DNA from 3 places in the Streptomyces sp. NPDC085937 genome. Region 1 is predicted to be linked to each of the others. Evidence: predicted binding sites of a transcription regulator. Region 1 holds the regulator's gene; each other region holds the start of a gene.
What was found. Region 1 encodes HrcA, which represses chaperone genes, less so after heat shock. Its sites were predicted from a motif close to TTNGCACTCNGNNNNNCNGAGTGCNAA; they were not measured.

Region 1 (7,274 bases):
TCCTTCAGCCGGGAGAACAGCCCCTGCTGCCCCGGCTGACCGTGCCTGCCCGGGGGGCGACCCCCCGCACCCCCGGCAGCATCGGCCCCGCTCCGGCGCACGCCGGTCAGCGCCCGTTGAACGCGTCCTTCAGCCGGGAGAACAGCCCCTGCTGCCCGGGCTGGAACTGGCCCGTGGGCCGTTCCTCGCCGCGCAGCTTGGCCAGCTCCCGCAGCAGGCGTTCCTGCTCCGGGTCCAGCTTGGTCGGGGTCTGCACCTCGACGTGGACGATGAGGTCACCGCGACCGCCGCCCCGCAGATGGGTGACGCCCCGGCCGTGCAGCGGGATCGACTGGCCGGACTGGGTGCCGGGCCGGATGTCGACCTCCTCCAGGCCGTCCAGCGTCTCCAGCGGCACCTTGGTGCCCAGCGACGCCGCTGTCATCGGCAGCGTGACCGTGCAGTGCAGGTCGTCGCCGCGCCGCTGGAACTGCGAGTGCGGCAGCTCGTGGATCTCGACGTACAGGTCACCGGCGGGGCCGCCGCCCGGGCCGACCTCGCCCTCGCCCGCCAGCTGGATCCGGGTGCCGTTGTCGACACCGGCCGGGATCTTCACCGTGAGCGTGCGGCGGGAGCGGATCCGGCCGTCGCCCGCGCACTCCGGGCAGGGCGTGGGCACGACGGTGCCGAAGCCCTGGCACTGCGGACACGGGCGGGACGTCATGACCTGGCCCAGGAAGGACCGGGTGACCTGCGAGACCTCACCGCGGCCGCGGCACATGTCACACGTCTGCGCGCTGGTGCCGGGCGCGGCACCCTCACCGCTGCACGTGGTGCAGACGACCGCCGTGTCGACCTGGATGTCCTTGGTCGTGCCGAACGCGGCCTCGTCCAGCTCCACCTCGATGCGGATCATGGCGTCCTGGCCCCGGCGGGTGCGCGAGCGCGGTCCGCGCTGCGACGCCGTGCCGAAGAAGGCGTCCATGATGTCGGAGAAGTTGCCGAAGCCGCCGGCCCCGAAGCCGCCCGCGCCGCCGGCGCCGCCGGACTGGGACAGCGGGTCGCCCCCGAGGTCGTAGACCTGCTTCTTCTGCGGGTCCGACAGCACCTCGTAGGCGGCGTTGATCTCCTTGAACCGCTCCTGGGTCTTCGGATCCGGATTGACGTCCGGATGCAGCTCGCGGGCGAGCCGCCGGAAGGCCTTCTTGATCTCTTCCTGCGACGCGTCGCGGCGTACGCCGAGTACGGCGTAGTAGTCCGTGGCCACCTATGACTCCGCCAGGATCTGTCCGACGTACCGTGCCACTGCGCGTACCGCTCCCATCGTTCCGGGGTAGTCCATGCGGGTCGGTCCGACCACGCCGAGCTTGGCGACAGCCTCGCCGCCCGAACCGTAGCCGACCGACACGACGGACGTGGAGTTGAGTCCTTCGTGGGCGTTCTCGTGACCGATCCGTACGGTCACACCCGGATCCTGCGCCTCGCCGAGCAGCTTGAGGAGCACGACCTGCTCCTCCAGCGCCTCCAGGACGGGCCGGATCGTGAGGGGGAAGTCGTGTCCGAAGCGGGTGAGGTTGGCGGTACCGCCGATCATCAGCCGCTCCTCGTTCTCCTCGACGAGCGTCTCCAGGAGGGTGGAGAGCACCGTGGAGACCGTACCGCGGTCGTCGGCCTCGAAGGCCTCCGGGAGGTCCTCCACCAGACCCGGCACATCGGTGAACCGGCGGCCCGCGACCCGGCTGTTGAGCCGCGCCCGCAGGTCGGCCAGGGACGCCTCACCGAACGGCGCCGGGCAGTCGACCATGCGCTGCTCGACCCGGCCGGTGTCGGTGATCAGCACCAGCATCAGCCGCGCCGGGGCGAGGGCCAGCAGCTCCACGTGCCGCACCGTCGACCGGGTCAGCGAGGGGTACTGCACCACGGCGACCTGGCGGGTGAGCTGCGCCAGCAGCCGCACCGTCCGGGCCACGACGTCGTCGAGGTCGACGGCGCCCTCGAGGAAGTTCTGGATGGCCCGCCGCTCGGGCGGGCTCATCGGCTTGACACCGGCCAGCTTGTCGACGAACAGCCGGTAGCCCTTGTCGGTGGGGATGCGCCCGGCACTGGTGTGCGGCTGGGCGATGAAGCCCTCGTCCTCCAGGGCCGCCATGTCGTTGCGCACGGTGGCCGGGGAGACGCCGAGGTTGTGCCGCTCGGTGAGCGCCTTGGAGCCGACGGGCTCCTCGGTGCCCACGTAGTCCTGGACGATCGCGCGCAACACCTGGAGCCTGCGTTCACTGAGCATCGCGCACACCTCCAGCTGGCTTCCGCCCGGTAACGACTCTGGCACTCTTCGCACGCGAGTGCCAGACTTCCCCGGCCCAGTGTACGGCCGGGGGGTACGACCCCGGCAAGGCCGGTCCGCGCCGCCGTGCCCGGCGTCGTCGTCCCCCGCTAGCGTCCCGGTCATGACCGTGACTTGGGAAGAGTCGGGATGGGAGCAACTGGCGCCGGGGGTCGGACGGCGCCGGCTGCCGGTGTGGGACTGCACGGCGGGGCTCGTGGTGGGCACCGACGGCGTGCTGGCCGTCGACGCGGGCTCCGCGCCGGCCGAGGGCGCGCGGTTGCGGACCGAGGCGCGGGAGCTGACCGGCCGCCGTGTGACACATCTCGCGCTCACCCACCCCCATTTCGATCACGTCCTCGGGGCGCCGGCGTTCGCGGGAGCCGAGGTGTACGGCGCGGTCGGGCTGGACTCGGCGCTCTCCGGGCGGGGGCGCGAGGAGCTGCGCGCGGACGCGGTGCGCTGGGGGCTCGACCCGCGGGTGGCGGGCGAGGCGGTGGACGCGCTGACGCCTCCCGGGCACGCGGTGTCCGGGGAGTGGACGCTCGACCTGGGCGGCGGCCGGCAGGCGCTGCTGGCGAACGTGGGCCCGGGCCACACCGCCCACGACCTCGCGGTCCTGGTGCCCGGCGACCCCGGGGTCGTCTTCTGCGGCGACCTGGTCGAGGAGTCGGGCGATCCGCAGGCCGGGCCCGACGCCGTGCCGTCCCGCTGGCCGGCCGCGCTGGACCGGCTGCTCCGGCTCGGCGGCGAGGACGCGGTGTACGTGCCCGGTCACGGAGCGGTGGTCGACGCGGCGTTCGTACGGGCCCAACGGGACGCGCTGGCGGCCCGGTTCGGCGTGTCGGACTGATCGCCCCCGGCACGATCCTCGTATCGTCGGCGGAATGCGCCAGTACTCCGCCGATCTGACCCCTCCGTGGAAGAAGTCGCAGCCCGCGCCCGAGGTCGCCGCCGAGCCGGGCCTCGTGGTGGAGGAGCCCGGCACCGGATTCTGCGGCGCCGTGATCCGCTGCGAGGCCGGCACGGTCACCCTGGAGGACCGCTTCGGCAAGCACCGGGTGTTCCCGCTGCAGCCGCGCGGGTTCCTGCTGGAGGGGCGCGTCGTCACGCTGGTCCGGCCCGCGTCCGGCCCGGCGCGGCCCACCCGCACGGCGTCCGGCTCGGTGGCCGTCCCGGGGGCCCGGGCGCGCGTCGCCCGCGCGGGGCGCATCTACGTCGAGGGCCGGCACGACGCCGAGCTGGTCGAGAAGGTGTGGGGCGACGACCTGCGCATCGAGGGCGTGGTGGTGGAGTACCTGGAGGGCGTGGACGACCTGCCGTCGATCGTCGAGTCGTTCGGCCCCGGACCGGACGCGCGGCTGGGGGTGCTGGTGGACCACCTGGTGCCGGGGTCCAAGGAGTGGCGGATCGCCCAGGCGGTGACGAGCGAGCACGCGCTGGTGGTCGGTCACCCGTACATCGACATCTGGGAGGCGGTGAAGCCGGCGTCCGTGGGGATCGCCGGCTGGCCCCGGGTGCCGCGGGGGCAGGACTGGAAGACGGGGGTGTGCCGGGCGCTGGGGTGGCGGGTCGCCCACACGGGCGAGGCGTGGCAGCGGATCCTGGACTCCGTCCACTCGTACAAGGACCTGGAGCCCCAGCTCCTCGGCCGGGTGGAGGAACTCATCGACTTCGTCACGGCTCCGTCGTAAGTACCGATTTCCTCGCCCCCGCCGCCCCTTCCCGTCCCGTCCCTGGGGGCTGCGCCCCCAGACCCCCCTTGTCGGCCCTGGCGGGCCTCGTCCTCAAACGCCGGACGGGCTGACATCAGCCCCTCCGGCGTTTGAGGAGCGGGGTCCGGGGCGGAGCCCCGGGGCCGGGTACGGGAAGGGGCGGCGGGGGCGAGAACCCTCTGTCAGTCGACCAGGTCGCGGACCACCGCGTCCGCCAGCAGCCGCCCCCGCAGGGTGAGGGCCGCCCGGCCCTCCGCGAAGGGCTCGGGACGGAGCAGGCCGTCGGACAGCGCGCGGTCGGCCGCCGCACGCCCCTCCTGCCGAAGGAGATCCAACGGCACCCCGTCCAGAAGCCGAAGCTCCAGCAGAATCCGCTCCACCCGCCGGTCCTCGGCCGACAGCACCTCCCGTCCCGCCCCCGGCGACCGCCCCTCCGTCAGCGCCGCCGCATACGCACCGGGGTGCTTGACGTTCCACCACCGCACCCCACCCACGTGGGAGTGGGCTCCCGGCCCGGCCCCCCACCAGTCCGCGCCCCGCCAGTACAGCTCGTTGTGCAGACAACGTCCCGCCTCCGAGGTGGCCCAGTTCGACACCTCGTACCAGGAGAACCCCGCCTCCGACAGCCGCTCCTCGGCGATCAGATACCGGTCCGCGTGGACGTCGTCGTCCGTCATCGGCACCTCGCCCCGCCGGATCCGCCGGGCCAGCTGCGTACCCTCCTCGACGATCAGCGCGTACGCGGACACATGGTCCGGTCCGGCGCCGATCGCGGCGTCCAGCGACGCGCGCCAGTCGTCGTCGGACTCCCCCGGCGTGCCGTAGATCAGGTCGAGGTTGACGTGCTCGAACCCGGCCGCGCGGGCCTCGGCGACGCACGCCTCGGGTCTGCCGGGGGTGTGCGTGCGGTCGAGGACCTTCAGCACGTGCCGCCGGGCGCTCTGCATGCCGAAGGAGACGCGGTTGAAGCCGCCGGCCCGCAGCTCCGCCAGGTACGCGGGGTCGACCGACTCGGGGTTCGCCTCCGTCGTGACCTCGGCGTCCGGCGCCAGCCCGAACTCCTCACGGATCGCGCCCAGCATCCGCACCAGGTCGCCGGCGGCGAGCAGCGTGGGTGTGCCTCCGCCGACGAACACCGTGCGCACCGGCCGCGGGTCGTCGCCGAGCACCTTGCGGGCCAGGCGGACCTCGTCGACGAGAGTCTCGGCGTAGTTGTCGCGGGAGGCCAGCACGCCGCCGCTGCCGCGCAGCTCGGTCGCGGTGTAGGTGTTGAAGTCGCAGTAGCCGCAGCGGGTCGCGCAGTAGGGGACGTGCAGGTAGAACCCGAGGGGGCGGTCGGCCGCGCCCGCGAGCGCGGACGCGGGCAGCGCGCCGTCGGCGGGGACGGGCTCGCCGTCGGGGAGTGCGGAAGGCATGTGCTCCATTGTCCCGCACCCCGCCCGCTCCCCTTCCGCGCCGCCCGCGCCGGTGCCCGTGCGCCCCGGCGCGCTCACTCCGCCTGGAGCACCAGCAGGGCGAGGTCGTCCGCCGGGGGCCGAGCCCCGAAGTCGTGCACCAGCCGGGTGATCCGTTCCGCTATGGCCCCGGCCTCCATGCCGGCGCAGCCCGCCAGTGCCGTGGCCAGTCCGTCGCCGTCGTCGAACTGACGTGACCCGGAGCGCCGCTCGGTGACGCCGTCGGTGACGCACAGCAGGCTGTCGCCGGAGTACATCTCGAAGGTCTCGCTGGTGTACGTGGCGTCCTCGACGACCCCGAGCAGCGTCTGCGGCTGGGCGACGGTGCGGACGGCGCCCTCGGGATCGAGCAGGAGGGGCAGGGGGTGTCCGGCGGAGGCGAGGGTGCAGCGCACGCCGCCGTCGGAGGGGACGAGCTCGCCGTAGAGGAGGGAGAGGAAACGGGTCTGGGGGCCGTCACCGGGGGCGGTCGGGCGGGCCCCGGCGGCCACCAGTGCGCGGGCGGCGGCGTCGGCGGCCTCGGTGGCGTCGTCGAGGAGGAGCTGGTTGAGCCGGTCGAGGACGTCGGCGACGCGGTAGCCCTCGCGGGCGAGCAGCCGCAGCCAGGGCCGGACCAGTCCGATGACGACGGCCGCCTCGGGTCCCTTGCCCTGGACGTCGCCGACGGCGAAGCACCAGCGTCCGCGGCCGGCCGGGAAGAGGTCGTAGAAGTCGCCGCTGGGGCCACCCTTGTCGCACGGTTCGTGGACGAGGGCGCTGCGCACGCCCGGGATCTCGGCGACGGCGCCGGGCAGCAGGCCGCGCTGGAGGACGGCGCTGATGGTGGCCTGGCGGGCGTACTGCCGGGCGGCGCCGATGGCGAGCGCGACCCGTCGTCCGAGGTCCTCGACCAGCCCGGTGATCTCGTCGGGGAAGCGGTCGATGCCGCCGCGGCCGATGACCAGGGTGCCGAGCGGGCGCCCTCCGGCGACGAGCCGGTAGGCGAGCGCGGTCCCGGGCGGCGCGGAACCCGCCCCCTCGGCAGCACCCGTACCCTTCCCCGGCCCGGGGCTCGCGTGCGCCGGGCCGGAGTGCGCACCCACCGAACCGGAACCCCCGCCCACCGCCCCGGACTCGGGGCCCACCGGGCCAAGATCCTCGCCCGCCGCGTCAAGGCCCTCGCCCGCCGCGTCAGAGTCCGTGTCCGCCACGGCGGCGGGCGCCGGCCACGGGTAGGGCACGGGACCCGTGCCGAGCGGGTCGTCGGGGTGCGGTGGCGGGTTCCCCTCCAGCGCCCGGCTCAGCTCCTCGACGTGCTGCTCACCGGCGTGCCAGACGCGGGCGAGCCGGCCGCCGGCGCGGGTGCCGCCGGGCCGGCCGCCGAGGGCCGTGGTCTCGTCCTCCAGCCAGACCGCGCACCAGTCGGCGAGCCGCGGCACGATCAGCTGTCCGGTGAGGGAGGCGACCAGGTCCTCGTCGAGCTGCCCGGCGAGCAGGTCGGAGGCCTCCGCCAGGAAGGACAGCGCGCCCCGGCCCAGCCAGGTGCCGTCCCGGCCGGGGCGGCGGGCCAGCCAGTCGTCGCCGTAGGAAGCGGCCCGCCAGGCGTCCCGGGTGCCGTCGCGCGAGCCGGTCCGCGCCCGGGGTGCGAGGGGGTCGGAGGCGAGGTGGGCGGCGGCCCGCAGGTCCCGCGCCGGGTCGCGCTCCCCGGCGTACGTCTCGGCGGGGTCGCCCGCCGCGTGGTCGTGGTTCGCCAGCCGCGCCCACACGGTCTTGGTGCCAGGGCGGTAGGTGATGCCCCAGGACTCGGCGAGCGCGGCGACCAGG
Region 2 (7,274 bases), on a different contig from region 1:
GTACGGGGTGCCGTGCAGGTCGTCGGCGGTGACGTAGGCGATGGTCGGGTCGATCAGCCCGCCCCCGACCTCCTCGGCCACCTGGGCGACCAGATGGGCGCGGATGACGGCGCCGTCGGGCTCGTACAGGTACCGCCCGACCGGCCGGACCCCGGGGTCCGGGAGCAGGGTGGCGGGGGTGGCGTGGATCCCGGCCGCGGCGGGCAGCAGGGTCGCCCGCCGCGCCCCCGGCGTCACCCCGGAGCCGAACCACAGCATGGCCTCCTTCACGTCCCCGCCGTCCGAGACCCACTCGGCCGTCGCCTCGGCGGGGATCGCCTCGTGCGGGATGCCGGGGGCGATCTTCAGCAGGCCGAGCGGGGCCTTCAGCGCGGCGGACACCGCCCAGGACAGGGGCGGGGAGTAGGCCTCCGGGTCGAAGATCCGGCCGCGCTTGGAGGAGCGCCGGGCCGGGTCGACGAACACGGCGTCGTACCCGGCGGTGTCCACCTCCGTCACGTCCGCCTCGCGCACCTCGATCAGGCCGGCGAGCCCGAGCGCGTCGGCGTTGGCGCGGGCGGCCTGACAGGTCTGCGGGTCCCGGTCGACGGCCAGCACCCGGATGCCGGCACGGGCGACGGCGATCGCGTCCCCGCCGATCCCGCAGCACAGGTCGGCGACGGACCGCACCCCGGCCGCCCGCAGGCACTCCGCCCGGTACTCGGCGACGCTGCGGCGGGTCGACTGCTCGACCCCGTTCGGGGTGAAGAACATCCGCGCCGCGTCCGCCGCCCCGAACTTCGCCGCCGCCCGCTGCCGCAGCCGCGCCTGGCCGAGCGCCGCCGACACCAGCTCGGCGGGATGCTCGCGGCGCAGCCGGGTCGCGACGGCGAGTTCGCGGGCGGGGTCGGTGTCGCGCACCTCGTCGAGGAGGGCGCGGCCTTCGGGGGTGAGGAGCGGGGCGAGGTCGTTCACCGGGTCATTGTGGGCCAGTCGGTGGACCGTGTGCCTCCGGCCGCGGTGTCGGGCCGGGCGCGGCCCGGCCGGCTGCGAGGATCCGGGCCCATGCGAGTAGTAGGACAAAACGATAAGAAGTGGACGCGGGTGGGTGTACGGACCGGCCTCGCGGTCCTCGCTCTCGCCGCCCTCGCCTCGGGCTGCGGCCGGGACCGCGAGCCGGTCGAACCGGCCGGCGGCCAGCAGCCCCTCCAGGCGCCCCCGGCCCGCGCACTCGACTCCTACGCGGGCAAGCTGAGCGCCGCACAGGCCGCGCGGGCCGCCGCCGCCAAGCGCTGGGGCCTGAAGAAGGTCCCGCTGGCCGCGCCGCCGCCCCCGGCGAAGAAGCCGAGGATCACCACCCGCGAGGGGTTCGAGGTCGACGGTCACGAACGGCTGGAGCTCCCGCCGGTGTTCACCACCGTCCCCGTCGAGGAGAAGGTCGTCTTCCTGACCATCGACGACGGCGCCGAGAAGGACCCCGAGTTCCTGCGGATGATGAGCGAGCTGAAGGTGCCGTACAGCGCCTTCCTCAGCGACTACGTCGTCAACGACGACTACGGCTACTTCAAGGACATGCAGAAGCGGGGCGTGAGCCTGCACAACCACACGCTCCACCACCCCTACCTGCCGGCGCTCTCCCGCGCCAAGCAGAAGCGGGAGATCTGCGGCATGCAGGACGTCGTCGAGGAGCAGTACGGCACCCGCCCGGTCCTCTTCCGCCCGCCCTACGGCAACTACGACAAGAACACCCTGCGGGCCGCCAAGAGCTGCGGGATCACCCACGTCCCGCTGTGGAACGAGGAGGTCTTCGTCGACCACTGGGAGTACCGCGAGTGGGACCGGAAGATCCACCCCGGTGACATCGTGCTCTCCCACTTCCGGGGCCGTGACGACTGGAAGGGCACCATGCCGGACATGATCCGCCGCTTCCTCGACAAGGTCACGGCCGAGGGGTACGCCGTGGGCAGGCTGGAGGACTACCTGTGAGGTGGCGCGGGGCTCCGTGGCTCCTCCCCGCGGCCCTCGCCCTGCTCGTCGCCGGGTGCGCCGCGCCCGACGGCGCGGGACACGTGTCCCCCCGGGCCGCGCCGACGGCCCCCGCCGCCCCGCTCCCGCCGGTCGTCGACCACGTCACGACCGACGACGGCTCCGTCTTCCTCACCTACGACGACGGCGCCGAACGCGACCCCCGCTTCATCGACCTGGTGCGCGAGCGCAGGCTGCCCGTCAGCATGTTCCTCACCGACAGCGTGATGGGCCCCGGCTACGGCCACTTCGCCCGCCTGCGCGCGGTCGGCGCGAACCTGCAGAACCACACCCTGGACCACCCCGCCCTGCCCGGCCTGCCCTACGCGGGGCAACGCGCCCAGATCTGCGGCCAGCAGCGCAAGCTGGCGGCCCGCTTCGGCATCCGCCCCCGCCTCTTCCGCCCGCCGTACGGCACGTACGACACCACCACGCTGCGTGCCGCCGCCGACTGCGGTATCGCGGCGGTGGTGCTGTGGCGCGTGACCCTGGAACCGGACGGCCACCTCACGTACGCCCACGGCCCCCACCGGCTGCGCTCCGGCGACATCGTCTCCGTACCGTCGGGCGAGGCCCCGCCCCTGTCCCTCGCGGAACGCACGACACGGCTCCTGAGGGAACTGGACGAGCGGAACCTGAAGGTGGGCAGACTCGAGGACCACGTAGGCCGCCACGCCGGCCCGGCCCCTCCCGGCCCGGCCGCATCCGGCCTGCCCGGCGCCCCCTCCGGCCCGCCAGAGGTGCCCTAGGGTCCGTCAGGGGGCACATCCAGCCCGTCCGGTGACCCCTCCGGCCCGCCAGAGGCCCTCTCCGGCCCGTCCGGCGCCACTTTCAGCCAGTCAGGCGCTACATCCAACCCGCCCGAGGCCACATCGGGCCCGCCCGGCCGTACATGCGGCCCGTCCGGGGCCACATCCGGCCCGCCCGGCCGTACATCCGGCCCGTCCGGGGCCACATCCAGCCCGTCCGGCGCTTGAGGACGAGGCCCGAAGGGCCGACAGGGGGCCCGGGGGCGCAGCCCCCGAGGGCGCCCACACCAGCACCGGCACCCCACAACCCCGCGCCGAAAAACGCCCCCAGCCCCCGACGCGCCGCACGGCAATTGGCACTCCGCTTGACCGAGTGCTAATCGCGGTCATAGTCTCAGGTCTGGCACTCCCCCCTGGAGAGTGCCAACACGCGACGGGCAGGTCCGGCACCCGCGACGACGGATCGACCTGGTCGCCACCTCAGACAGTTAACCCCGTGAGATCTCCGAAGGGGGAGGTCGGATCGTGACGACCGCCAGCTCCAAGGTTGCCATCAAGCCGCTCGAGGACCGCATCGTGGTCCAGCCGCTCGACGCCGAGCAGACCACGGCTTCGGGCCTGGTCATTCCGGACACCGCCAAGGAGAAGCCCCAGGAGGGCGTCGTCCTGGCCATCGGTCCGGGCCGCTTCGAGGACGGCAAGCGCGTCGAGCTCGACGTGAAGGTCGGCGACGTCGTTCTGTACAGCAAGTACGGCGGCACCGAGGTCAAGTACAACGGCGAGGAGTACCTCGTCCTCTCGGCCCGCGACGTCCTCGCGATCGTCGAGAAGTAACGAGAAGTAGGAGGACTCCGGGGCCTGCCCCGGAGAACTCGACCTCGTAGCAAGTACTTCTGCTCGAACACTGCGCCCCTGGCCCCAGCATCCGACAAGGAGCCGGGCGGCCCAGGGGCGCAGTGATTTCATCTAGATTTCCGAGAGGGCTCCCGCTGCCATGGCGAAGATCCTGAAGTTCGACGAGGACGCCCGTCGCGCCCTCGAGCGCGGCGTCAACAAGCTTGCCGACACGGTCAAGGTGACGATCGGCCCCAAGGGCCGCAACGTCGTCATCGACAAGAAGTTCGGCGCCCCCACCATCACCAACGACGGTGTCACGATCGCCCGCGAGGTGGAGATCGAGGACCCGTACGAGAACCTCGGCGCTCAGCTGGTGAAGGAGGTGGCGACCAAGACCAACGACATCGCGGGTGACGGCACCACCACCGCCACCGTGCTGGCCCAGGCGCTGGTCCGCGAGGGCCTGAAGAACGTCGCCGCCGGTGCTTCCCCGGCTGCCCTGAAGAAGGGCATCGACGCCGCCGTCGCCGCCGTGTCCGAGGACCTCCTCGCGACCGCGCGCCCGATCGACGAGAAGTCCGACATCGCCGCGGTCGCCGCGCTGTCCGCCCAGGACCAGCAGGTCGGCGAGCTCATCGCCGAGGCGATGGACAAGGTCGGCAAGGACGGTGTCATCACCGTCGAGGAGTCCAACACCTTCGGTCTGGAGCTGGACTTCACCGAGGGCATGGCCTTCGACAAGGGCTACCTGTCGCCGTACTTCGTGACGGACCAGGAGCGCATGGAGGCCGTCCTCGACGAGCCGCAGATCCTGATCACGCAGGGCAAGATCTCCGCCATCGCGGACCTGCTGCCGCTGCTGGAGAAGGTCATCCAGGCCAACGCCTCCAAGCCGCTGCTGATCATCGCCGAGGACGTCGAGGGCGAGGCCCTGTCCACCCTCGTCGTCAACAAGATCCGCGGCACCTTCAACGCCGTCGCCGTCAAGGCGCCCGGCTTCGGTGACCGCCGCAAGGCGATGCTGCAGGACATGGCCGTCCTCACCGGCGCCACGGTCGTCTCCGAGGAGGTCGGCCTCAAGCTCGACCAGGTCGGCCTGGACGTGCTCGGCTCCGCCCGCCGCGTCACCGTCACCAAGGACGACACCACCATCGTCGACGGTGCCGGCAAGAAGGACGACGTGCAGGGCCGCGTCGGCCAGATCAAGGCCGAGATCGAGGCCACGGACTCCGACTGGGACCGCGAGAAGCTCCAGGAGCGCCTCGCGAAGCTGGCCGGCGGCGTGTGCGTGATCAAGGTCGGCGCCGCCACCGAGGTGGAGCTGAAGGAGAAGAAGCACCGTCTGGAGGACGCCATCTCCGCGACCCGCGCCGCGGTCGAGGAGGGCATCGTCTCCGGTGGTGGCTCCGCGCTGGTCCACGCCGTCAAGGTCCTCGAGGGCAACCTCGACAAGACCGGCGACGAGGCCACCGGTGTCTCGGTGGTCCGCAAGGCCGCCGTCGAGCCGCTGCGCTGGATCGCCGAGAACGCCGGCCTCGAGGGCTACGTCATCGTCTCCAAGGTCGCCGAGCTGGAGAAGGGCAGCGGTTACAACGCCGCCACCGGCGAGTACGGCGACCTGGTCAAGGCCGGCGTCATCGACCCGGTCAAGGTGACCCGCTCCGCCCTGGAGAACGCCGCCTCCATCGCCTCCCTCCTCCTGACGACCGAGACCCTGGTCGTCGAGAAGAAGGAAGAGGAGGAGCCGGCCGCCGCCGGTGGCCACGGCCACGGCCACGCCCACTGACGACCTGAGGTCGCACCGACGACCCGGGCGTCACACCGACGACCTGAGGCCGCCGGACACCGAGTGAGGGCCCGGCTCCCCGTCCACCTGGACGCGGAGCCGGGCCTTCGCCGTACCCGCAGCCGTCCCGGCGGACCCTCCCGCCCGTCCCGGCGGACGCTCCGCCCGTCCCGGACCGAGCACGCCCGTCCGGAGCCTGTGCACACGGCGGCCGGAACGGAGTCTGGGGGACGGCGATGGACCAGACCTGACCGCGGCCGCGACGACAAGGGGGCGGCGGCGACCAGGACAGGCCCGGCCGCCGCCCGGCCACCCGTGTGGTCAGGGAGCCCAGACCTCGGCCTCTTCGGCCGGGACGGTGGTGGCCAGGCCCAGTTCCTTGCGGGCGGCGACCGACTTGTTCGGGTCGATGAGGGTGAACCCGGCGTCGTAGGCGACGTAGAACGTGTCGAGGTCGCCGGCATTCGCGGCCTTCCGCCACTCGCCGGCCGCCTTGGCCAGCGTTCCGCGCAGCGAGCCGACCTGGGCGCCCTTGACGCCCTTCAGGCCCTTGACGTGGGTGTCGAGGGCGGCGGCGACGGCCTTGGCCTGTGCCTGGTAGGCGTCCAGGTCACCCTCGATGTCGTCCGTCTCCGGCTGGTTGGCCCACAGGGCCTCGTACACCGCGTTGGAGCCCTTGAGGTACGTGAGCTGCTCGGAGTTGAACGTCTTCGCGGTGTCCAGCGACCCCTTGAACGTGCCCTTGTCGAGGCTGTACGTGCAGCTGACGAGGCGGTCGTTCGTCGCCCAGCTCTCGGCGGTCGGGGTGTAGTAGGACAGGCCGACGCCCTGGGGCAGCGCCCAGGTGTCCGGGGCGTACTTCTGCGCCTCGACCGGGCAGCGGGTGTCCGCGATCGTCGTGACGGCGTCCTCGCCGGGGTACTTCCGGGCCTGCTGGAGCGCGAACTCGCCGACCACCTGGCCCTGGTGCGCCTCGTCGCAGGGCACGATCTCGACGAGGTACGCCTCGCCCTCCGCCTTGCCGTTCGGGTTGTAACAGTCCCCGACGTCCAGCGAGAACACCGACCGCTGACGCGCGGCCTTCTTCGCCCCGTCCTTGGCACTGCCGACAGCCTCGGACACGTCCGAACAGCCGACGGCCCCGAGCGCGACCAGCGCGAAGACGGCGGTGAGCCCGCGAGGCGAGCGGTGGGGGGTACGGACGGCCATGGTGTCTCCAACCTGCGGTGCGATACGCGGGGAGGCCTCACCTCCCCAGCGTCTGCGACACCCGGGGACCCAGGAAGGTTGTAACCGCCGCATGTCAGCGCGCTTGAGGAGCGCCCTTCCCACGGGTGCGCAGGCGCCGAACCCGGTTCCTCCCGGTGGCGGACGGCCCTCGCCCTTCCGCGACGTCCACATGCGGTCGGGCCAGGTGGCGCAGCGGGGACGTCCGGTCCCATACGTGCCAGCGCGCCCCGCACACGGGGTCCGTCGCGTACGTCACCTCGGCCGGGACGCTGTCGACCGCCACCCGCTCCGCCGGCGGATCGGTGAGATCGGTGAGACGCCTGCCGCAACGAGGACAGTGATCCGGGGTCCGCATGGGGTACATGCCCATCGCCGCACTCCTGCCTACGCCGACGCCCGCACGGACGCCGCCCACCCACTCACCGCCACGGCACCGTTTTCACATGCCAGAACCCGCCACGCGCCGGGAGTCCAGGCGAAAACCGCGTCCTGGCCGAAACGGCGTCCCAGGGCACGCGCCGCCGCATCGGTCAGGCCGGTGACGGCGACGCTCTCCTCCTGGTGCGTGCCGCTCGGGTCGCCTCCCACCGCGGGCCACCAGGTGAGGCCACGGTGGCGGACCTCGTCGAGCAGAACGCGATGGGCACGGGCGTTGGCGTCGCCCGACG
Region 3 (7,274 bases), on a different contig from region 1:
GCCGTCGGACAGCGCCGAGCACACCCACAGCGCACCCGCCTCAGGACCGATCGCGGAGAGGCCGGACACCAGTCCGCCGCCACCCCGCTTGGCCCGCAGCGAACCGTCGTCCGCCACCTCGTACGACACCGGCCCCCGGTTGGAGGCGACCAGCACCTGAGCTGCACCGAAGCTTGAAGCCATACGCCTCAACCTAGCCCGGCCCCCCGGGCCTCAAACGTGCCGGTGCGTCACACCGGCCGGCGGCGGCCGGGTCAGGCCACCCGGCGCGCCTGGTACTCCTCGATCTCCGTCATCGGCGGCCGTTCCTCCGTGTCCACCGAGTACGTGCGGGGCTCGAAGGCGTCCCCGGCCCGCTCGAACTGGGTCAGCGACGGCCGCAGCAGATGCGCGCGGGCCAGCCGCAGCTGAGCGGTGCGGTAGATCGCGGCGGCCATCCGGCCGAGCGCCTGCCCGTCCTGGTGCCGGTGCTTGCGCACGCCCACGTCGACCTGGGCCAGTGCGTCCAGGCCGACCAGGTGCAGGGCGTCGACGAGCATGCCCAGCTCCACGCCGTACCCGACGGGGAACGGGAGCTGTTCCAGAAGGCCGCGGCGGGCCGCGTACTCGCCGCCCAGCGGCTGCACGAACCCGGCGAGCTGCGGCCAGTGCATGTTGAGCAGCGGGCGGGCCATCAGCTCCGTGACCCGGCCGCCCTGCCCGGCGCCCGCGCCGGTGGTGCTCCCGTCGGCCGTCGTCATCGGCCGGTCGTACATGGCCTTGACCAGCTGGACGCCGGGGTCGGTGAGAAGCGGGCCGACGATGCCGGTGACGAAGTCGGAGGAGAAGTCCCTCAGGTCGGCGTCGACGAAGCACACGATGTCGCCGCGGGTGACCAGCAGCGACCGCCACAGCACCTCGCCCTTGCCGGGCACGGCCGGTATGCGGGGCAGGATCGCGTCCCGGTGCACCACCCGCGCGCCGGCCGCCGCGGCCTCCTCGGCGGTGCGGTCGGTGGAGCCGGAGTCGATCACCACCACCTCGTCGACCAGCGGCACCTGGAGCACCAGGTCGTGCCGGATGACGGAGACGATCTCGCCGACCGTGGCCTCCTCGTCGAGCGCGGGCAGCACCACGCTCACCGTCTGCCCCGAGGCCCGTTTCGCCGCCAGGATCCGGTGCAGGGGACGGTCGGCCACCGACCAGGAGCGCTCGATCAGCCAGCGCTCGACTTCTTCCAGCACGGTCCGGGCTCCTCACTGGCCGGTGATCCATCTCGGGGTTCGGACGGCTCCCGCCGCCGTCCGGGCCTTCGGTTACAGTCTTGAACAACGCCGAAGGGCCCCGCATCCCGGGGTGCACGGCGCACAACTGAACACCGCTCATCCAGAGGGGCAGAGGGACACGGCCCGATGAAGCCCCGGCAACCCTCCAGTCGGTTCCTGTCACGCGGACGTGGCGAGGCTCCCGGCTAGGGAAGGTGCCAAATCCGTCTCACGGCGAAGTGCGTCGTGAGGAAGATGAGGAGAAAGGGCCTCGCCTCCATGGCTGTGCAGACTTTTGCAAGCACCACCGACTCCGCGAACACCGTCGACCTCGGCCCCGCCGCCGCGCTGTCCTGTCGCGAGTGCGGCCACCGCGTGCCCCTCGGTCCGGTCTTCGCCTGCGAGGAGTGTTTCGGCCCGCTGGAGATCGCCTACGACTTCTCGGGTTACGACACCGAAGAGCTCCGCAAGCGCATCGAGGCGGGTCCCGCGAACATCTGGCGCTACGCGCCGCTGCTGCCCGTCCCCGCGGACGTGGCGACCAAGCCCAACCTGAACCCGGGCTGGACCAAGCTGGTCCGGGCCGACAACCTGGCCCGCGAGCTGGGCGTCACCGGCGGTCTCCACGTCAAGGACGACTCCGGCAACCCCACGCACTCCTTCAAGGACCGCGTCGTCGCCCAGGCCCTGGAGGCCGCGCGCGCCTTCGGCTTCACCACGCTCTCCTGCTCCTCCACCGGCAACCTGGCCGGCGCGGTCGGCGCCGCCGCCGCCCGGGCGGGCTTCCGCTCCTGCGTGTTCATCCCGCACGACCTGGAGCAGGGCAAGATCGTCATGGCCGCCGTCTACGGCGGCGAGCTCGTCGGCATCGAGGGCAACTACGACGACGTGAACCGTTTCTGCTCCGAGCTGATCGGCGACCCGGCCGGCGAGGGCTGGGGCTTCGTCAACGTCAACCTGCGGCCGTACTACGCCGAGGGCTCCAAGACCCTCGCGTACGAGGTCTGTGAGCAGCTCGGGTGGCGGCTCCCGGACCAGATCGTGGTGCCGATCGCCTCCGGCTCGCAGCTCACGAAGATCGACAAGGGGCTGCAGGAGCTGATCAGGCTCGGGCTCGTCGAGGACCGGCCGTACAAGATCTTCGGTGCCCAGGCCGAGGGCTGCTCGCCGGTGTCCACGGCGTACAAGGCGGGGCACGACGTGGTCCGGCCGCAGAAGCCGGACACCATCGCCAAGTCGCTGGCCATCGGCAACCCGGCGGACGGCCCGTACGTGCTCGACATCGCCCGGCGCACCGGCGGCGCGGTGGAGGACGTCACCGACGAGCAGGTCGTCGACGCGATCAAGCTGCTGGCGCGCACCGAGGGGATCTTCGCGGAGACCGCGGGCGGGGTCACGGTCGGCGTGACGAAGAAGCTGATCGAGAGCGGGGCGCTGGATCCGTCCCTCACCACGGTGGTGCTGAACACCGGGGACGGGCTCAAGACGCTGGACGCGGTGGCCGGGACCGGGCTGACGGCGACGATTCGGCCCAGCCTGGAGTCGTTCCGTGAGGCCGGGCTCGTCTGAGAGCCGTTTCGTCATCGTCCGCGGGCCGGTGGGGGCCGGTCGCGCCCGCGCGGCGGCAGCCGCACGTCGAACACAGCCCCGCGCCCCTGGGGTTGTCACCTGACCGGAGGTTCAAAGTGAGCGTTACCGTCCGTATCCCTACCATTCTGCGTACCTACACCGGTGGCAAGGCCGAGGTCGCCGCCGAGGGCGGGACCCTCGGCGAGGTCATCCAGGACCTCGAGAAGAACCACACCGGCATCGCCGCCCGGGTCCTGGACGACCAGGGCAAGCTGCGCCGGTTCGTCAACGTCTACGTGAACGACGACGACGTGCGGTTCGAGCAGGGCCTCGAAACGGCCACCCCGGACGGGGCCGGCGTCTCGATCATCCCGGCGGTCGCCGGAGGTTGATCATTACCTTCGGTAATGACGGTTACCGAGCGTTTGTGGCATTGCCCCTTCCGTGAGAGATGCGGAGGGGGCAATTCCATGGGATTGAGCGCGGTAGAGTTGGGGAACGCGCTCCCGATCCATTGATCGAGAACCCTGAATTCCTGCCGCTGACCCGACTGGATGTAGCCAAAGTGCGGGCTCCTTTCGCGGCTTTTGTCTCCTTCGCCCGGCCCGACTTGCCCTGAATTCTGGCGAATTCTTGTCACATTCCGGACCGGTGGCGTCCAGATTTCTCGTCCGATTGACCTGTTGCAGACGGCAGTTGGACAGATACATTCAGCCGCGGTCGACGCGTTCCGGCGCACGCCCCCAACCGTTGGGGGGTGAGGTCTGACCCGGGTCCGCGAAGTGTGGATCTGTGCAAGGGCCAGTAATAGGGGAGTTAGGCATGGCTCAGGGCACCGTCAAGTGGTTCAACGCGGAGAAGGGGTACGGCTTCATCGCGGTCGACGGTGGTGCGGATGTTTTCGTCCACTACAGCGCCATCCAGATGGACGGCTACCGCACCCTTGAAGAGGGCCAGCGGGTCGAGTTCGAGATCTCGCAGGGTCAGAAGGGCCCGCAGGCCGACATGGTTCGCGTCACCGCCTGAACGCGCTACCAGCCGCACGCACATCTTCTGCCGGCGAAGGGCCCGCACCTCTCGGGGTGCGGGCCCTTCGTCATGCCCTAGGCGCACGCGCCGCGCGCGCCGTGTTCGCCCGAGGCTGAGCGCGGACGTGAGCCCTTGGCGCCACTGGCTCGTAGGCCTCTGGGGAGCCTCTCGAACTTGCCGCCGCTCCGCGAGCGCGCCTTGCACTCTCGGGGGTCGAGTGCTAATCATTGGCGTTAGCACTCTGAAGGTGAGAGTGACAACGAAGGACCGGGTCGGTGAGGCCCGCCAGGTCACGTGGGGCAAGGAACCACACGGCCGGCGAGCCGTCCGTCGCGGGCGCGGGCGCGGTCCGAAGGAATCACCCCCAGTCCTGGAGGGACCACTTCACATGGCCAAGATCATCGCGTTCGACGAGGAGGCGCGGCGCGGCCTCGAGCGCGGCATGAACCAGCTCGCGGACGCCGTGAAGGTGACGCTCGGCCCCAAGGGCCGCAACGTCGTCCTCGAGAAGAAGTGGGGCGCCCCCACGATCACCAACGATGGTGTCTCCATCGCCAAGGAGATCGAGCTCGAGGACCCGTACGAGAAGATCGGCGCCGAGCTGGTCAAGGAAGTCGCCAAGAAGACGGACGACGTCGCCGGTGACGGTACGACCACCGCGACCGTTCTCGCCCAGGCCCTGGTCAAGGAGGGCCTGCGCAACGTCGCCGCCGGCGCCAACCCGATGGCCCTGAAGCGCGGTATCGAGAAGGCCGTCGAGGCCGTCTCCGCCGCCCTGCTGGAGCAGGCGAAGGATGTCGAGACCAAGGAGCAGATCGCTTCCACGGCCTCCATCTCCGCCGCCGACGTCCAGATCGGCGAGCTCATCGCCGAGGCCATGGACAAGGTCGGCAAGGAAGGCGTCATCACCGTCGAGGAGTCCCAGACCTTCGGTCTGGAGCTGGAGCTCACCGAGGGTATGCGCTTCGACAAGGGCTACATCTCGGCGTACTTCGCCACCGACATGGAGCGTATGGAGGCCGTCCTCGACGACCCGTACATCCTGATCGCCAACTCCAAGATCTCCAACGTCAAGGACCTGCTCCCGCTCCTGGAGAAGGTCATGCAGTCGGGCAAGCCGCTGCTGATCATCGCCGAGGACGTCGAGGGCGAGGCCCTGTCGACCCTGGTGGTCAACAAGATCCGCGGCACCTTCAAGTCCGTCGCCGTCAAGGCCCCGGGCTTCGGCGACCGCCGCAAGGCCATGCTCGGCGACATCGCCATCCTCACGGGCGGCGAGGTCATCTCCGAGGAGGTCGGCCTCAAGCTGGAGAACGCCACCGTCGACCTGCTGGGCAAGGCCCGCAAGGTGGTCATCACCAAGGACGAGACCACCATCGTCGACGGTGCCGGTTCCGCCGACCAGGTCCAGGGTCGCGTGAACCAGATCCGCGCCGAGATCGAGAACAGCGACTCGGACTACGACCGCGAGAAGCTGCAGGAGCGCCTGGCGAAGCTCGCCGGCGGTGTCGCGGTCATCAAGGCCGGTGCCGCCACCGAGGTGGAGCTCAAGGAGCGCAAGCACCGCATCGAGGACGCCGTGCGCAACGCCAAGGCGGCCGTCGAGGAGGGCATCGTCGCCGGTGGTGGTGTGGCCCTGCTGCAGGCCTCCCAGGTGTTCGAGAAGCTGGAGCTCGAGGGTGACGAGGCGACCGGCGCCAACGCCGTGAAGCTCGCCCTGGAGGCCCCGCTGAAGCAGATCGCCGTCAACGGTGGTCTCGAGGGCGGCGTCGTCGTGGAGAAGGTCCGCAACCTCACGGTCGGCCACGGTCTGAACGCCGCGACCGGCGAGTACGTCGACATGATCGCCGAAGGCATCATCGACCCGGCCAAGGTGACGCGCTCCGCGCTGCAGAACGCCGCGTCGATCGCCGCGCTGTTCCTCACCACCGAGGCCGTCATCGCCGACAAGCCGGAGAAGGCCGCGGCCCCGGCCGGCGGCGGCATGCCGGGCGGTGACATGGACTTCTGAGCCTGATCCGTCAGGTTCGGACCCGTCCGACGGTTCGAAGGGCGGCGCTCCCGTACGCGGGGGTGCCGCCCTTCGGCGTGTCCGGATGCCGCCGGAGTGACCTGTGTCATGGGGGTGCGCGGGGCGGGAATGGCGGAGCGCGCGTGGCGGTTCGGGCACAGTGAGTGCATTGCATGCACGTACACATACCGTCCAGTATCGCGAGGAGCCCCCACCGATGACCGTCGCCGCCTCCGAAGCCACCGGCCGTGCCGCCGACGTCCTGGCCCGCCCGGTCGCCCTCAACGGGCTGACCGTGCCGAACCGTCTCGTCATGGCGCCCATGACCCGTCAGTTCTCGCCGGGTGGTGTGCCGGGGGCGGACGTCGTGTCGTACTACGCCCGCCGGGCCGCCGCCGGGATCGGTCTGATCGTCACCGAGGGCACCTACGTCGACCACCCGTCCGCCGGAATCAGCGACCGGATCCCCCGGTTCCACGGTGAGGAGCAGCTCGCGGGCTGGGCGAAGGTCGCCGAGGCCGTGCACGCGGCCGGGGGCCGGATCATGCCGCAGCTGTGGCACGTCGGCATGGTGCGCGAGCACGGGCAGCCGCCGTTCCCCGAGGCGCCGGCGGTCGGTCCGTCGGGCCTGCGCCTGGACGGCACCGAGGGCGGCAAGGCCATGACCCAGGCCGACATCGAGGCCGTCGTCGCCGCGTTCGCCGAGGCGGCCGCCGCCGCGGAGCGCATCGGCTTCGACGGAGTGGAGCTGCACGGCGCCCACGGCTACCTCATCGACCAGTTCCTGTGGGCCGGCACCAACCGCCGCACCGATGCCTACGGCGGTGACCCGGTGGCCCGCACCAGGTTCGCCGTCGAGGTCGTGCAGGCGGTGCGTTCGGCCGTGTCGCCCGGCTTTCCGGTCGTCTTCCGCTTCTCGCAGTGGAAGTCGGACCACTACGGCGCCCGGCTCGCCGAGACCCCGCAGGAGCTGGAGGCGGTCCTCGCCCCGCTGGCGACGGCCGGTGTCGACGCCTTCCACGCGTCCACGCGCCGCTACTGGCTCCCCGAGTTCGACGGCTCCGACCTCAACCTGGCCGGCTGGGCGCGCAAGCTGACCGGCCGGCCCACCGTCACCGTCGGCTCGGTCGGTCTGGACGGCGAGTTCGGGCGTGCCTTCCTGGGCGAGGGGGCCGAGCTGCGCGGCATCGACGACCTGCTCGACCGTCTGGAGCGCGACGAGTTCGACATGGTCGCGGTGGGCCGCGCGGTCCTCCAGGACCCCGAGTGGGCGGCGAAGGTCCTGGGCGGACGCTTCGGCGAACTGAAGGCGTACGACGCGGCGTCACTCACGTCGCTGAGCTGAACCGAGCCGCCGGCCGGAAACGTCCTGAACCGGGTTCGGCCGGTCCTTGGGCGCGGCGCCCCCTCGCGACGGGGCG

Region 2: the regulator HrcA is predicted to act here: its motif matches at 3,107-3,133, upstream of groES (co-chaperone GroES).
Region 3: the regulator HrcA is predicted to act here: its motif matches at 4,040-4,066, upstream of groL (chaperonin GroEL).

What each region holds. Positions count from the first base shown of each region.
Region 1 is NZ_JBITSH010000002.1:495,872-503,145, reverse strand. Features, by position in the region: gene dnaJ (molecular chaperone DnaJ) at 107-1,246, opposite strand; gene hrcA (heat-inducible transcriptional repressor HrcA) at 1,247-2,263, opposite strand; gene ACIF8S_RS05705 (MBL fold metallo-hydrolase) at 2,427-3,155, shown strand; gene ACIF8S_RS05700 (DUF3097 domain-containing protein) at 3,190-3,996, shown strand; gene hemW (radical SAM family heme chaperone HemW) at 4,200-5,432, opposite strand; gene ACIF8S_RS05690 (SpoIIE family protein phosphatase) at 5,507-7,274, opposite strand, start outside.
Region 2 is NZ_JBITSH010000001.1:739,646-746,919, forward strand. Features, by position in the region: gene ACIF8S_RS03255 (methyltransferase domain-containing protein) at 1-954, opposite strand, end outside; gene ACIF8S_RS03260 (polysaccharide deacetylase family protein) at 1,045-1,965, shown strand; gene ACIF8S_RS03265 (polysaccharide deacetylase family protein) at 1,962-2,753, shown strand; gene groES (co-chaperone GroES) at 3,279-3,587, shown strand; gene groL (chaperonin GroEL) at 3,748-5,376, shown strand; gene ACIF8S_RS03280 (septum formation family protein) at 5,698-6,585, opposite strand; gene ACIF8S_RS03285 (DUF3293 domain-containing protein) at 6,991-7,274, opposite strand, start outside.
Region 3 is NZ_JBITSH010000005.1:127,891-135,164, forward strand. Features, by position in the region: gene ACIF8S_RS13280 (trehalose-6-phosphate synthase) at 1-183, opposite strand, end outside; gene ACIF8S_RS13285 (glucosyl-3-phosphoglycerate synthase) at 255-1,223, opposite strand; SAM riboswitch class I at 1,359-1,506, shown strand; gene thrC (threonine synthase) at 1,524-2,813, shown strand; gene ACIF8S_RS13295 (MoaD/ThiS family protein) at 2,930-3,205, shown strand; gene ACIF8S_RS13300 (cold-shock protein) at 3,636-3,839, shown strand; gene groL (chaperonin GroEL) at 4,231-5,853, shown strand; gene ACIF8S_RS13310 (NADH:flavin oxidoreductase) at 6,071-7,198, shown strand.